Regions from separate parts of the Bradyrhizobium sp. PMVTL-01 genome, predicted to be linked through region 2. Evidence: predicted binding sites of a transcription regulator. Region 2 holds the regulator's gene; the other holds the start of a gene.
What was found. Region 2 encodes PhoB, which activates phosphate uptake and scavenging genes when phosphate is short. Its sites were predicted from a motif close to TGTCATNNANCTGTCAT; they were not measured.

Region 1 (7,040 bases), 3.1 Mb from region 2:
CTATCTCGGCGTCTAGAACTGCCAGAGAAGACTTCAAAAAAAGGAAAGTTGCATGAAGACCAGGTCGATTGCGTCATTGCTGCTGACCACCGCGCTCACCTTCGCCGCAGCAGGCGTCGCGTCCGCGCAGGACAAGGCCGTCAAGATCGGCGCGCTGTCCGATCAATCCGGCCTGTACGCCGATCTCGGCGGCCCCGGCTCGACGCTCGCCGCGCAGATGGCGGTTGAGGATTCCGGCCTTGCCTCGAAGGGCTGGAAGATCGACATCATCTCCGGCGATCACCAGAACAAGCCGGACATCGGCACCGCGATCGCGCGGCAGTGGTTCGACGTGGACAAGGTCGACGTCATCGTCGACGTGCCGAATTCCGGCGTGGCGCTCGCCGTCAACAACGTCATCAAGGAGAAGAACGGCGTCTACATCAACTCGGGCGCAGCGACCTCGGACCTCACCAATGCGCAGTGCTCGCCCAACACCGTGCACTGGACCTACGACACCTACATGCTGGCTCATACCACGGGCCAGGCGCTGGTGAAGGCCGGTGGCGACAGCTGGTTCTTCCTGACCGCGGACTACGCCTTCGGTGCGGCGCTCGAGCGCGACACCACGTCCGTCGTCACCGCCAACGGCGGCAAGGTCGTCGGCGGCGTCAAGCATCCGCTGAACACGCCGGACTTCTCCTCCTTCCTGCTGCAGGCGCAGGCTTCCAAGGCCAAGATCATCGGCCTCGCCAATGCCGGCGGCGATACCACCAACACGATCAAGCAGGCGGCCGAGTTCGGCATCGTCAAGGGCGGCCAGAAGCTCGCGGCGCTGCTGCTGTTCCTCACCGACGTCAAGGCGATCGGTCTGGAGACGGCGCAGGGCCTCAACTTCACCGAGACCTTCTACTGGGACATGGACGACAAGACCCGGGCCTTCTCCAAGCGCTTCTCCGGGAAGATGAAGAACAACGCGCCGCCGACCATGGTGCAGGCGGGCGTCTATGCGGGCGTGCGCCACTATCTCAAGGCGCTGGAAGCCCTCGGCGGCAATCCTCATGACGGCGTCAAGGTCGTCGAGAAGATGAAGTCGATGCCGACCGAGGACGATCTGTTCGGCAAGGGCGAGATCCAGCCCAACGGCCGCACCATCCACAACGCCTATCTGTTCGAGGTGAAGAAGCCCTCGGAGTCCAAGGGGCCGTGGGACTTCTACAAGCTGGTCGGAACGGTGTCGGGCGATCAGGCCTTCACGCCGCTGGCCGAAAGCAAGTGTGCGCTGCTCAAGAAGTAGGATAACCGCCCGCGGGCCTTGGAGCCTGCGGGCGACTTTCAGGGAACGCCGAAGGGACCGGGTGCGGGATCGATGCAGGCTCTTTACGCTCAGCTACTGGTGGGACTGATCAACGGCTCGTTCTACGCGCTGCTCAGTCTCGGGCTTGCCGTGATCTTCGGCATGCTCAACATCATCAACTTCGCCCATGGCGCGCTCTATATGATGGGCGCTTTCGTCGCCTATTTCCTGCTGAACCTCGGCGGTATCAATTACTGGTGGGCGTTGTTGCTGGCCCCGATCATCGTGGGCATCTTCGGCATGATCCTGGAGCGGACCATGCTGCAATGGCTGACCGGGCTCGACCATCTCTATGGCCTGCTCTTGACCTTCGGCATCGCGCTGATCGTGCAAGGCGTGTTCCAGAACTATTTCGGCTCCTCTGGCCTGCCTTACGCCATTCCGGACCAGCTCAAGGGCGGCATGAATCTCGGCTTCATGTTCCTGCCGATCTATCGCGGCTGGGTCGTCGTGTTCTCGCTGGTGGTGTGTCTTGCCACCTGGTTCCTGATCGAGAAGACGCAGCTCGGCGCTTACCTGCGCGCCGCCACCGAAAACCCGACGCTGGTCCGCGCCTTCGGCATCAACGTGCCGCGCATGATCACGCTGACCTACGGGCTCGGCGTCGGCCTTGCCGCGCTCGCCGGCGTGCTCTCGGCGCCGATCAACCAGGTGCGCCCGCTGATGGGCGCCGACCTCATCATCGTGGTGTTCGCCGTGGTCGTGATCGGCGGCATGGGATCGATCATGGGCTCCATCATCACCGGCTTCGCGCTGGGGGTGATCGAGGGCCTGACCAAGTATTTCTACCCCGAGGCCTCCAACACCGTCGTGTTCGTGCTGATGGTGCTGGTGCTGCTGGTGAAGCCGACGGGATTGACGGGAAGGGCGGCCTGACATGACAACCCTGACGGACGATACGCTGCAGGCAACCCCGCGCGCAGTGCGCGACGAGATGATCGTATTCGCAGTGATGGCGCTGCTGCTGGCGGCGGTGCCCTTCACCGGCGTCTATCCGTTCTTCGTGATGCAGGCGCTGTGCTTTGCGTTGCTCGCCTGCGCCTTCAATCTTCTGATCGGCTATGGTGGCCTGTTGTCGTTCGGCCACGCCATGTTCTTAGGGACCGCCGGCTATTGCAGCGCGCATGCCCTGAAGGTGTGGGGCCTGCCGCCGGAACTCGGCATCCTCGTCGGCGTCGCCGCGGCTTTCGCGCTCTCGATCGTGACCGGCTACGTTTCGATCCGCCGCCAGGGCATCTATTTCTCGATGATCACGCTGGCGCTGTCGCAGCTGCTGTATTTCATCTACCTCCAGGCGCCGTTCACCCATGGCGAGGACGGCATCCAGGGCATTCCGCAGGGACGCATGTTCGGGGTGCTCGATCTCTCCAACCCGACGGTTCTGTATTACGTCGTGCTGGTCGGCTTCCTCGCCGGCTTCCTGCTGATCTTCCGCATCATCAATTCGCCGTTCGGTGAGGTCCTGAAGGCGATCCGCGAGAACGAGCAGCGCGCCATCTCGCTGGGCTACCGCACCGACCAGTACAAGTTCCTGGCCTTCGTCCTGTCCGGCACGCTGGCGGGCTTCGCCGGAGCGCTGAAGGTGTTCGTGGCCCAGAACGCCTCGCTCACCGACGTGCATTGGTCGATGTCGGGCGAAGTCGTGCTGATGACGCTGGTCGGCGGTCTCGGCACCATCTTCGGCCCCGTGGTCGGCGCCTTCGTGATCATCGCCATGCAGCAATATCTGGCGAGCTTCGGCCAGTGGGTGACGGTGATCCAGGGCTCGATCTTCGTGATCTGCGTGCTCACCTTCCGCCGCGGCGTCATCGGTGAAATCGCCCATTACTTCAGGCGTTCGCTCTAAGTCGTTGATTCGACGAAAAGTTAGCCATCGGTGAAAGCGGTGGATGATCCGGCTCCGCGGGCGCGAGGTAGCACGCGCGCGGACCGAAAATGGTCTATGACAGTTTCATGACGGCCCATCCGGGCCGGGCCATTATCCAACCGGTAGCCTGCCCCATGATGCGATGGTTTCGCGCGTTCCTGCCCAAGGAAGAACGGTTCTTCGACCTGTTCGACCGCCATGCCCAGACGGTGATCCAGGGCGCGATCGCGCTCCAGGGCGTGCTCAACGGGGGTGAGGAGACGCCGGTCTATTGCCAGCGCGTCAACCAGTTCGAGAACGATGCCGACAACATCACCCGCGAGGTGTTGACGGCGGTGCGCCGCACCTTCATCACCCCGTTCGATCGCGGCGACATCAAGAACCTCATCACCTCGCTGGACGATGCCATCGACCAGATGCAGCAGACGGCCAAGGCCGTGATGCTGTTCGAGGTCCGCACCTTCGAGCCGCCGATGCGGGAGATCGGCGCGCTTCTGATCGAATGCGCCAATCTGGTCGGCCGCGCGCTGCCGCTGATGCAGTCGATCGGCAAGAACGTCGCCATGCTGACTGCGATCACGGAGGAACTCGGCAAGCTCGAGGGCCGCGTCGACGATCTCCACGACATCGGGCTGAAGGAGCTGTTCCTCAAGCATCGCGACGGCAACGCGATGGACTTCATCGTCGGCGTCGAGATCTACGACCACCTCGAGAAGGTGGCCGACCGCTTCGATGACGTCGCGAACGAGATCAACAGCATCGTCATTGAGCAGGTATAGGGCGGGGCTGCCGTGGATGCTGCGTTGGGTGTTCCCCTCCTGGTCGGATTGATCGCCGTCGCGCTGCTGTTCGACTTCCTGAACGGCCTGCACGACGCCGCCAATTCGATCGCGACCATCGTCTCGACCCGCGTGCTGCGGCCGCAATTCGCGGTGTTCTGGGCCGCGTTCTTCAATTTCGTTGCCTTCATGGTGTTCGGCCTGCACGTCGCCCAGACCATCGGCACCGGCATCATCGATCCCTCGATCGTCGACGCCCAGGTGATCTTCGCAGCCCTCGTCGGTGCCATCGTCTGGAACATCGTCACCTGGGCGCTCGGCATCCCATCCTCGTCCTCGCATGCGCTGATCGGCGGCCTCGTCGGCGGCGGCATGGCCAAAGCGGGGATTTCGGCGGCGGTGTGGAGCGGTCTGTCGAAGACGGTGCTGGCGATCGTGCTGTCGCCGCTGGTCGGTTTCCTGCTCGCGATGATGCTGGTCGCGATCGTATCGTGGCTGTCGGTGCGCTCGACGCCGTTCGCGGTCGACCGCGCCTTCCGCATCCTGCAATTCGCCTCCGCCTCGCTCTACTCGCTCGGCCATGGCGGCAACGATGCACAGAAGACGATGGGCATCATCGCCGTGCTGCTGTACTCGCAGGGCCATCTCGGCAATGAGTTCTCGGTGCCGTTCTGGGTGGTGCTGTCCTGCCAGGCGGCGATGGCGCTGGGCACGCTGATGGGCGGCTGGCGCATCGTCCGCACCATGGGCCTGCGCATCACCAAGCTGACGCCGATGCAAGGTTTTTGCGCCGAGACCGGGGGCGCTGCGACCCTGTTCATGGCGACCTTCCTCGGGGTTCCCGTCTCGACCACCCACACCATCACCGGCGCCATCGTCGGCGTCGGCGCGGCCCGGCGCGTCTCGGCGGTGCGCTGGAACGTCGCAAGCTCGATCGTCTATGCCTGGGTGATCACGATCCCGGCCTCGGCCATCGTGGCCGCGCTGACCTGGTGGGCGGTCAGGATCTTCGTCAGGTGACGTGCTTCAACCCGACGATGCCGGCCACGATCAGCCCGATGCTGGCGAGGCGGAACGCCGTGGCCGGCTCCCCGAACAGGACGATGCCGAGCGTGGCGGTGCCGACCGCGCCGATCCCGGTCCAGACCGCATAGGCGGTCCCGACGGGCAGCGATTTGAGTGCTACTCCGAGCAGGATCACGCTGCCGGCCATCGCCGCGAGCGTGATGACGGAGGGAACAAGCCTGCTGAAACCCTCGGTGTATTTCAGCCCGATCGCCCAGGTGATCTCGAGAAGACCGGCGACGAACAGGATGCTCCAGGCCATGACGACCCTCCATTCACGGCAGGGTCGTCCCCGCGGCTGATATGCTGGTGGGATAGGAGGGCCGTCCCTCCCAGCGGCCGATATGGGGCTGGCCGGAGGGCTCTGCAATCACCAAATGAGGCTTGATCAGGCCCATTTTCCCTGCCAAACGCTCCCGCCATGTCCGACATCGCCACCACCGCAGCCGAATCGACGGCCCGTTCCCCGCTCGCCACCGAGGTGGCGCGGCGGCGGACCTTTGCGATCATCTCCCATCCCGACGCCGGCAAGACCACGCTGACCGAGAAGCTGCTGCTGTTCGGCGGCGCCATCAATCTCGCCGGCCAGGTCAAGGCCAAGGGCGAGCGGCGCAACACGCGTTCGGACTGGATGAAGATCGAGCGCGAACGCGGCATCTCGGTCGTGACCTCGGTCATGACCTTCGAGTTCGAGGGTCTCGTGTTCAACCTGCTGGACACGCCGGGCCACGAGGACTTTTCGGAAGACACCTATCGCACGCTCACGGCGGTCGATTCCGCGGTGATGGTGATCGACGCCGCCAAGGGCATCGAGGCGCGCACCCGGAAGCTGTTCGAGGTGTGCCGTCTGCGCGACATCCCGATCATCACCTTCATCAACAAGATGGACCGCGAGAGCCGCGACGTGTTCGAGCTGCTCGACGAGATCGAGAAGACGCTGGCGCTCGACACCACGCCGATGACCTGGCCGGTCGGCCGCGGCCGCGACTTCCTCGGCACCTATGACGTCGTCAATGGCGGCGTGCGCCTGCTCGAAGGCGGCGGCGCCAAGACCGGCGCGGCGCAGCAGATCGAGATCGCCGAGCTCGCCAAGCTCAACGCCAACCTCGATGTCGGCGCAGTGAAGGACGAGCTCGAGCTCGTCACCGAGGCCTCGAAACCGTTCGAGCTCGGCGCCTTCCGCGAGGGCCATCTGACGCCGGTCTATTTCGGCAGCGCGCTGCGCAATTTCGGCGTCGGCGATTTGCTGGAAGGTCTCGGCAGGTTTGCGCCCGAGCCGCGCGCGCAGGAGAGCGACCAGCGCAAGGTCGAGGCCACCGATCCGCGCATGAGCGCCTTCGTGTTCAAGATCCAGGCCAACATGGATCCGAACCACCGCGACCGCATTGCGTTTGCGCGCCTTTGCTCGGGCAAGCTCAGCCGCGGCATGAAGGCCAAGCTGGTGCGCACCGGCAAGAGCATGCCGCTGTCGAGCCCGCAATTCTTCTTCGCGCAGGACCGGTCCGTGGCGGACGAGGCCTTCGCCGGCGACGTCGTCGGCATTCCCAACCACGGCACGCTGCGCATCGGCGACACGCTGACCGAAGGCGAGGACTTCACCTTCGTCGGGGTGCCGAGCTTTGCCCCGGAAATCGTCCGCCGCGTCCGCCTCACCGACGCGATGAAGGCGAAGAAGCTGAAGGAAGCGCTGCAGCAGATGTCGGAAGAGGGCGTGGTGCAGGTGTTCCGCCCGCGCGACGGCGCCCCGGCGCTGGTCGGCGTGGTCGGCGCGCTCCAGCTCGACGTGCTGAAGGCGCGGCTGGAGGCGGAATATTCGCTGCCCGTCGAGTTCGAGGTCAGCGAGTTCCAGCTGGCGCGCTGGGTCTCCTCGGAGGACCGCAAGAAGCTCGACACTTTTATTGCCGCCAACACCTCGAGCATCGCCGACGACGTCGACGGCGATCCTGTGTACCTGGCGAGAAACGAGTTCTATCTCGGCTACACAAGGGAACGG
Region 2 (7,040 bases):
ACCGTCCGGCCCTCGATCGGGCCGCGATGCTCCTGATAGGTCATGAGGTCCGCCATGACCTGGCAGGGATGCGAGCGCCGCGTCAGGCCGTTGATGACCGGCACGGTCGCATTCGCCGCAAGCTCCAGCAGCGCCTCATGGTTGAGGATGCGGATCATGATGGCATCGACATAGCGCGACAGCACGCGCGCGGTGTCGGCGATGGTCTCGCCGCGGCCGAGCTGCATCTCGGCGCCGGTGAGCATGATGGGCTCACCGCCGAGCTGGCGCATGGCGACGTCGAACGAGACGCGGGTGCGCGTCGAGGGACGCTCGAAGATCATCGCCAGCGTCTTGCCTTCGAGCGGCTTCACCGGCTGCTGCGCCTTCTGCTTCGCCTTCATGGCGGCGGAGGCGTCGAGCATGCTCTTGAGCTCCGACAACGGCAGCTCGTTGATGTCCAGGAAGTGCTTCGGCGACTTGCTCATCAGCTTGCAGCCCGCTTGGTCTGACTGGACGAGATCGCAGCGCAGGCGCGCTCCAGCCGCGCAACGCTGTCCTCGATCTCGGCCTCGGTGACGATCAACGGCGGCAGGAAGCGCACGACATTGTCGCCGGCGCCGACCGTGAGCAGCTTTTCATTGCGCAAGGCCGCAACGAGATCGCCCGAGGGCACCACGGCCTTGATGCCGATCAAGAGGCCCTCGCCACGCACCTCGCTGACGACGTCAGGGTGACGGTCGATCACGGAGGCGAGCTTCTGCTTGAGCAGCAGCGACATCTTCTGCACGTGGTCGAAGAAGCCGGGCTTGAGCATGATGTCGAGCACGGCATTGGCAGCCGCGATCGCCAGCGGATTCCCGCCGAACGTGGAGCCGTGCGAGCCGGGCCCCATGCCGGCTGCCGCCTCCGCGGTGGCCAGCACCGCGCCGATCGGGAAGCCGCCGCCGAGCGCCTTGGCGAGCGACATCACGTCAGGTGTGACGCCGGTGCGCCGATGCGCGAACAGATCTCCGGTGCGACCCATGCCGGTCTGCACCTCGTCGAAGGCGAGCAGCAGGCCCTTCTCGTCGCAGAGCTGACGCAGCGCCTTGAGGAAGGCGGGCGTCGACGATCGCACGCCGCCCTCACCCTGGATCGGCTCGAGCAGGATGCCGGCGGTCTGCGGACCGATCGCCTTCTTGACGGCTTCGATGTCACCATGCGGGACCTGGTCGAAGCCGTCCATCGGCGGGCCGAACCCTTCAAGATATTTTGCAGATCCCGTCGCAGCGAGCGTCGCCAGCGTGCGGCCGTGGAAGGCGCCCTCGAAGGTGATGATGCGGTAGCGCTCCGCATGGCCCTTGGAGAAGTGATGATGGCGGACCAGCTTGATCACGCCTTCCAGCGCTTCGGCGCCGGAATTGCAGAAGAACACGAAGTCCGCGAAGCTTTCCTGGCACAGACGCGCCGCGAGTTTCTCGCCGTCCGGGCTCTGGAACAGGTTCGACATGTGCCAGAGCTTGGTCGCCTGCTCCTGCAACGCCTTGACCAGCGCGGGATGGGCATGGCCGAGCGCGTTGACGGCGACGCCCGAGGTGAAATCGAGATAGCGCTCGCCATTGGTCGCGATCAGCCAGCAGCCTTCGCCGCGCTCGAAACCGAGGTTGGCCCTGGCGAAAACGGGGAGCAAATGCGGCGCGGCGCTGTCAGTCATGACGATCACTTGATGTTGCGGACGGCCTGAAGCGCTCACGCAGCGCACCATCAACCGGCCCGGAAAACGAAACGTGCCGCCTTTTAAGGGCGGCACGTGGCACTATCTTATGCCGGGTAGAACGGGTGTCAATGCCGCCTGAAAGCCCCGGGAAACGCTGAATCCGTAGTCTTGCGGTGCCGGATTTGCGGGGTTTTTGCCACGGAACATGTGGAAGCGAGTCGGCTGACTCTTGCGCGTGAGTCACGCCATATTGTAGCGTTTGGCTTGTCAGATACGACATCTCGTGCAGCAGTTCTGATCCTCTAAGTCCTCATGTACCGGCGTAAACGTTCGGGCGTTCTGGTTACGCCCGGCGAGCCTTAAGGGATTCTGGCGGCACGGGTTTTTCGAGGCTTAGGCATTCGCCGCGAGGCGCCAGGACGGCAGCCGCACGGCGAGGGAAAGGGTGCAATGACGGTTTTGACCTGGTCCGACGATCGCGTCGAGCAGCTGAAAAAGCTCTGGGAGGCCGGATTGTCGGCCAGCCAGATCGCAGCCGAGCTCGGCAACGTGACCCGTAATGCCGTGATCGGCAAGGTGCACAGGCTCGGCCTGTCGGGCCGCGCCAAGAGCCCCTCATCGGCAGCTCCCCGGCCGCGCAAGGCGCGCCCGGCTCAGCACATGATGCGGGTCAGCCGCCCGATTGCGCGCGGCAACACCGCGCTGGCGCAGGCCTTCGAGGTCGAGGTCGAGGCAGAGCCTGTGACCTACGACAACGTGGTGCCGATGAGCCAGCGGCTGTCGCTGCTCGAGTTGAACGAGGCGACCTGCCACTGGCCGGTCGGCGATCCCTCGAGCCCGGATTTCTTCTTCTGCGGCGGCAAGGCGCTCTCCGGCCTGCCCTACTGCGCCCAGCATTCGCGCGTCGCGTATCAGCCCGCGGCCGACCGCCGTCGCGCGCCGGCAAAGCCCGGCACGCGCTGAGCACGGCTTTAAACTACCTCGTCCCGACGTGAGGCCGGGACGACAACCGAGACATAAACAAGCGCGCCACGTGGCGCGCTTTTTGTTTGGCTTGCTCGAAGCCGCTCTCAGGTCTGCTCGGCCTTCGCAAAGCGATCGTCGAGCGCGTAGCCGGCGCCGCGGACGGTGCGGATCGGGTCCTGCTCGCGGCCGAGATTGAGCAGCTTGCGCAGGCGGCCGATATGGACGTCGACGGTGCGCTCGTCGATGTAGATGTCGCGGCCCCAGACACTGTCGAGCAGCTGCTCGCGCGAGAACACGCGACCGGGATGCTCGAGGAAGAACTCGAGCAGGCGATACTCGGTCGGACCGAGATCGATCGGCCGGCCCGAGCGCGCGACGCGGCGCTTCTCGCGGTCGAGCTCGATGTCGCCATAGGCGAGCACGGTGGCGAGCCGCTCGGGGCTGGCGCGCCGCAACAGGCCCTTCACCCGCGCCAGCAGCTCGGGCACCGAGAACGGCTTGACGATGTAGTCGTCGGCGCCGGTCGCAAGCCCCCGCACCCGCTCGCTCTCCTCGCCACGCGCGGTGAGCATGATGATCGGTAGCTGCTTGGTCTCGGGACGGGTGCGCAGCCTCCGGCACAGCTCGATGCCGGAGAGCCCCGGCAGCATCCAGTCGAGCACGATCAGGTCGGGGATGTGCTCCTTGAGGCGGGTGTCGGCATCGTCGCCGCGCATCACCGTCTCGACGTCATAGCCGTCGCCTTCGAGGTTGTAGCGGAGAAGCTCGGTGAGAGCTTCCTCGTCCTCAACCACCATGATGCGTGCGCCCATCGGCTCGTCGCTCCTTGAGTCTTCAGGTATTCGGGACCGTCGTGGCGAAGGTCGTCATGTCGCCCTTCGGCCGCTTGTCGGTGATGGCCTGACCCTCGATCATGTAGAACACGGTCTCGGCGATGTTGGTGGCGTGGTCGCCGATCCGCTCGATGTTCTTGGCACAGAACATCAGATGGATGCAGAACGAGATGTTGCGCGGATCCTCCATCATGTAGGTGAGGAGTTCGCGGAACAGCGAGGTGCAGATGGCGTCGACTTCCTCGTCGCCCTTCCACACCGCCATCGCCGCCGGCAGATCGTGCGCGGCATAGGCGTCCAGCACCGACTTGACCTGCTGCTGCACGAGGTCGGTCATGTGCTCCAGGCCGCGGAACAGTTTGAGCGGATGGAAGTCGGCATCGAGCGCGGCGACGCGCTTGCCCATGTTCTTGGCGAGGTCGCCGATGCGCTCGAGGTCGGTCGCAACGCGCATGGCGCCGACGATCTCGCGCAGGTCCACCGCCATCGGCTGGCGGCGGGCGATCGTGAGCACGGCGCGCTCCTCGATCTTCTTCTGCAGCGCGTCGAGCTCGGCATCGGTGGTGACGACGCGCTGGCCGAGCGCGACGTCGCGGCGGATCAGCGCGTCGACGGAATCGACGATCATGCGCTCGGCGATACCGCCCATCTCGGCGACGAGCCGAGTGAGCTCCTGGAGGTCGGTGTCGAAGGCCTTTGCGGTATGTTCAGAACCCATGTCCCGTCTCCTCAGCCGAACCGGCCGGTGATGTAATCCTGCGTGCGCCGATCGCTCGGCGACGTGAAGATCTTGCTGGTGTCGTCGAACTCGATCAGCTCGCCGAGATACATGAAGGCGGTCTTGTCGGAGACGCGCGCCGCCTGCTGCATGTTGTGGGTAACGATCGCGATCGTGTAGTTCTCGGACAATTCCTGGATCAGCTCCTCGACCTTGGCGGTCGAGATCGGGTCGAGCGCCGAGCAGGGCTCGTCGAACAAAATCACTTCAGGGCGGACCGCGACGGTGCGGGCGATGCAGAGGCGCTGCTGCTGGCCGCCGGAGAGCGACAGGCCCGAGGCGTTGAGCTTGTCCTTGACCTCGTTCCACAGCGCGCCGCCGCGCAGCGCCTTCTCGACCCGGTCGTCCATCTCGGACTTCGAGATCTTCTCATAGAGGCGGATGCCGAAGGCGATGTTCTCGTAGATCGTCATCGGGAACGGCGTCGGCTTCTGGAACACCATGCCCACCCGGGCGCGCAGCAGGTTCAGGTCCAGCTTGGGATCGAGGATGTTGGTCTGGTCGAGCATCAGCTGACCGGTGGCGCGCTGGCCTGGATAGAGGTCGTACATCCGGTTGAAGATGCGCAGCAGGGTCGACTTGCCGCAGCCCGACGGGCCGATGAACGCCGTGACGCGGTTGGTGCCGAGCGTCAAATTGATGTTCTTCAGCGCGTGGTGGTCGCCGTAATAGAAGTTGAGGTTGCGCACCGTCACCTTGGCGGGCGCTTCCGGCATCGGCTGCGAGGCCAGATGCGCGTTGGAACTCACGGATACGGAAAGATCGGTCATTTTGCAGTCCTCTCGGCGCCGAGGATGCGCGCGCCAATGTTCAGGGCAAGCACGGTGAGCGTGATCAGCAGCGCGCCGCTCCAGGCGAGCTGCTTCCAGTAGGCGTAGGGGCTCTGCACGAAGTTGTTGATGGTGACCGGCAGGTTCGCCATCGTCTTGTTCAGGCTGAGGCTGAAGAACTGGTTCGACAGCGCGGTGAAGAGCAGCGGCGCGGTCTCGCCGGCGACGCGGGCGGTGGCGAGCAGCACGCCGGTGATGAGACCCGAGCGGGCCGCACGATAGGCGATGCGCTTGATCACCAGCGAGCGCGGCAGGCCGAGCGCACTTGCCGCCTCGCGCAGCGCGTTCGGCACCAGGAGCAGCATGTCCTCGGTCGTGCGCACCACCACCGGGATGACGATCACGGCGAGCGCGAGCGCGCCCGCAATCGCCGAGAAGCCGCGCATCGGCACCACCACCGCACCGTAGATGAACAGGCCGATGATGATCGAGGGCGCCGAGAGCAGGATGTCGTTGATGAAGCGGATCACCGAGGTCAGCTTGTCGTTGCGGCCGTACTCGGCGAGATAGGTGCCGGCGAACAGGCCCAGCGGCGCGCCGATGCCGACGCCGAGCACGGTCATGATGATCGAGCCGACGATGGCGTTGCGCAGGCCGCCTTCGGTCGAGCCCGGAGGCGGTGTGTCCGCGACGAAGATCTGCAGGTTCAGACCGGCAATACCGTTGTAGAGCAGCGTGATCAGGATCAGCGCAAGCCAGGTGACGCCGAAGGCGGCGGCGGCAATGCAGAGCCCGCGGATCACGATGTCCTTGCGGCGGCGGCGGGCGTAGATCGGGTTCATTTCACTTCCCCGCCTTCTTTTCCAGACGCAGCAGCATCAGCCGAGCGGCCGCGAGCACGAAGAACGTCAGCACGAACAGGAGCAGGCCGAGCAGTATCAGGCCGGACTGGTGCAGGCCGTCGCTCTCGGCGAATTCGGACGCGATCGCCGCCGAGATCGTCGTGCCGGGCGCGAAGATCGACGAGGAGATCCGGAACGAGTTGCCGATGATGAAGGTCACCGCCATGGTCTCGCCGAGCGCGCGGCCCAGCGCCAGCATGACGCCGCCGATGATGCCGACGCGGGTGTAGGGGATCACCACGCTGCGGACGACTTCCCAGGTGGTGCAGCCGACGCCGTAGGCGGCCTCCTTTAGCACCGGCGGCACGGTCTTGAACACGTCGACCGAGATCGAGGTGATAAAGGGCAGCACCATGATGGCGAGGATCAGCGCGGCGTTGAACAGGCTGAGATAGGACGGCGGCCCCGCGAAGATCGCACCCAGCACAGGGACGCCGTCAAAGATCCTGATCATGAAGGGCTGGAACGTGTTGGCCAGGAACGGGCCGAGCACGAAGAAGCCCCACATGCCATAGATGATCGAGGGAATGCCGGCGAGCAGCTCGACAGCCATGCCGATCGGGCGGCGCAGCCATTGCGGGCACAGCTCGGTGAGGAAAATGGCAATGCCGAGACCAACCGGAATGGCGATCAGCATCGCGATGAAGGAGGTGACCAACGTGCCGTACATCGGCCCGAGCGCGCCCAGCACGGGCGGATCGGCCGACGGCGCCCAACGCTGCGTCCACAGGAAGGAGATGCCGTACTCCTTCATCGCCGGGAAGGCGCCGACGATGAGCGAGACGATGATGCCGCCGAGAATGAGTAGCACCGAGATCGCGGACAGCCGCGTGATCCAGTAGAAGGTGACGTCACCGAGCTTGAACGCGCTCAAGGCCTTGGCGCGATCATACGGTCCGGCAGCATCAATTACGTCGCTCTCGACAGCCATCTCAGCCACGCCGATCCCCTGTAGCCGTTATTCATATACGCTTGTTGTTTGTCGGTGGCGCGCTCCGGAGGCGGCGCAAGGCCGATCCGGAGCGGAGATCTTGGAGATCATCCCGGCACCATGCCGGGACAGGAGCGCCTTAGCTCTTGATCTCGGCAGCCCAGGTCTTCTCGATCAGCTGA

Region 1: a site for PhoB is predicted at 3,279-3,295, ahead of ACRQ5Q_RS24990 (DUF47 domain-containing protein). Genes of this name have one in related genera too.

What each region holds. Positions count from the first base shown of each region.
Region 1 is NZ_CP193982.1:5,103,143-5,110,182, reverse strand. It holds gene ACRQ5Q_RS25010 (ABC transporter ATP-binding protein) at 1-16, shown strand, start outside; gene ACRQ5Q_RS25005 (ABC transporter substrate-binding protein) at 53-1,276, shown strand; gene ACRQ5Q_RS25000 (branched-chain amino acid ABC transporter permease) at 1,349-2,212, shown strand; gene ACRQ5Q_RS24995 (branched-chain amino acid ABC transporter permease) at 2,214-3,182, shown strand; gene ACRQ5Q_RS24990 (DUF47 domain-containing protein) at 3,338-3,982, shown strand; gene ACRQ5Q_RS24985 (inorganic phosphate transporter) at 3,995-5,002, shown strand; gene sugE (quaternary ammonium compound efflux SMR transporter SugE) at 4,995-5,309, opposite strand; gene ACRQ5Q_RS24975 (peptide chain release factor 3) at 5,469-7,040, shown strand, end outside.
Region 2 is NZ_CP193982.1:8,206,032-8,213,071, forward strand. It holds gene argF (ornithine carbamoyltransferase) at 1-467, opposite strand, end outside; gene ACRQ5Q_RS39565 (aspartate aminotransferase family protein) at 467-1,675, opposite strand; gene ACRQ5Q_RS39570 (GcrA family cell cycle regulator) at 2,129-2,641, shown strand; gene phoB (phosphate regulon transcriptional regulator PhoB) at 2,749-3,456, opposite strand; gene phoU (phosphate signaling complex protein PhoU) at 3,479-4,195, opposite strand; gene pstB (phosphate ABC transporter ATP-binding protein PstB) at 4,207-5,025, opposite strand; gene pstA (phosphate ABC transporter permease PstA) at 5,022-5,867, opposite strand; gene pstC (phosphate ABC transporter permease subunit PstC) at 5,869-6,858, opposite strand; gene pstS (phosphate ABC transporter substrate-binding protein PstS) at 6,998-7,040, opposite strand, start outside.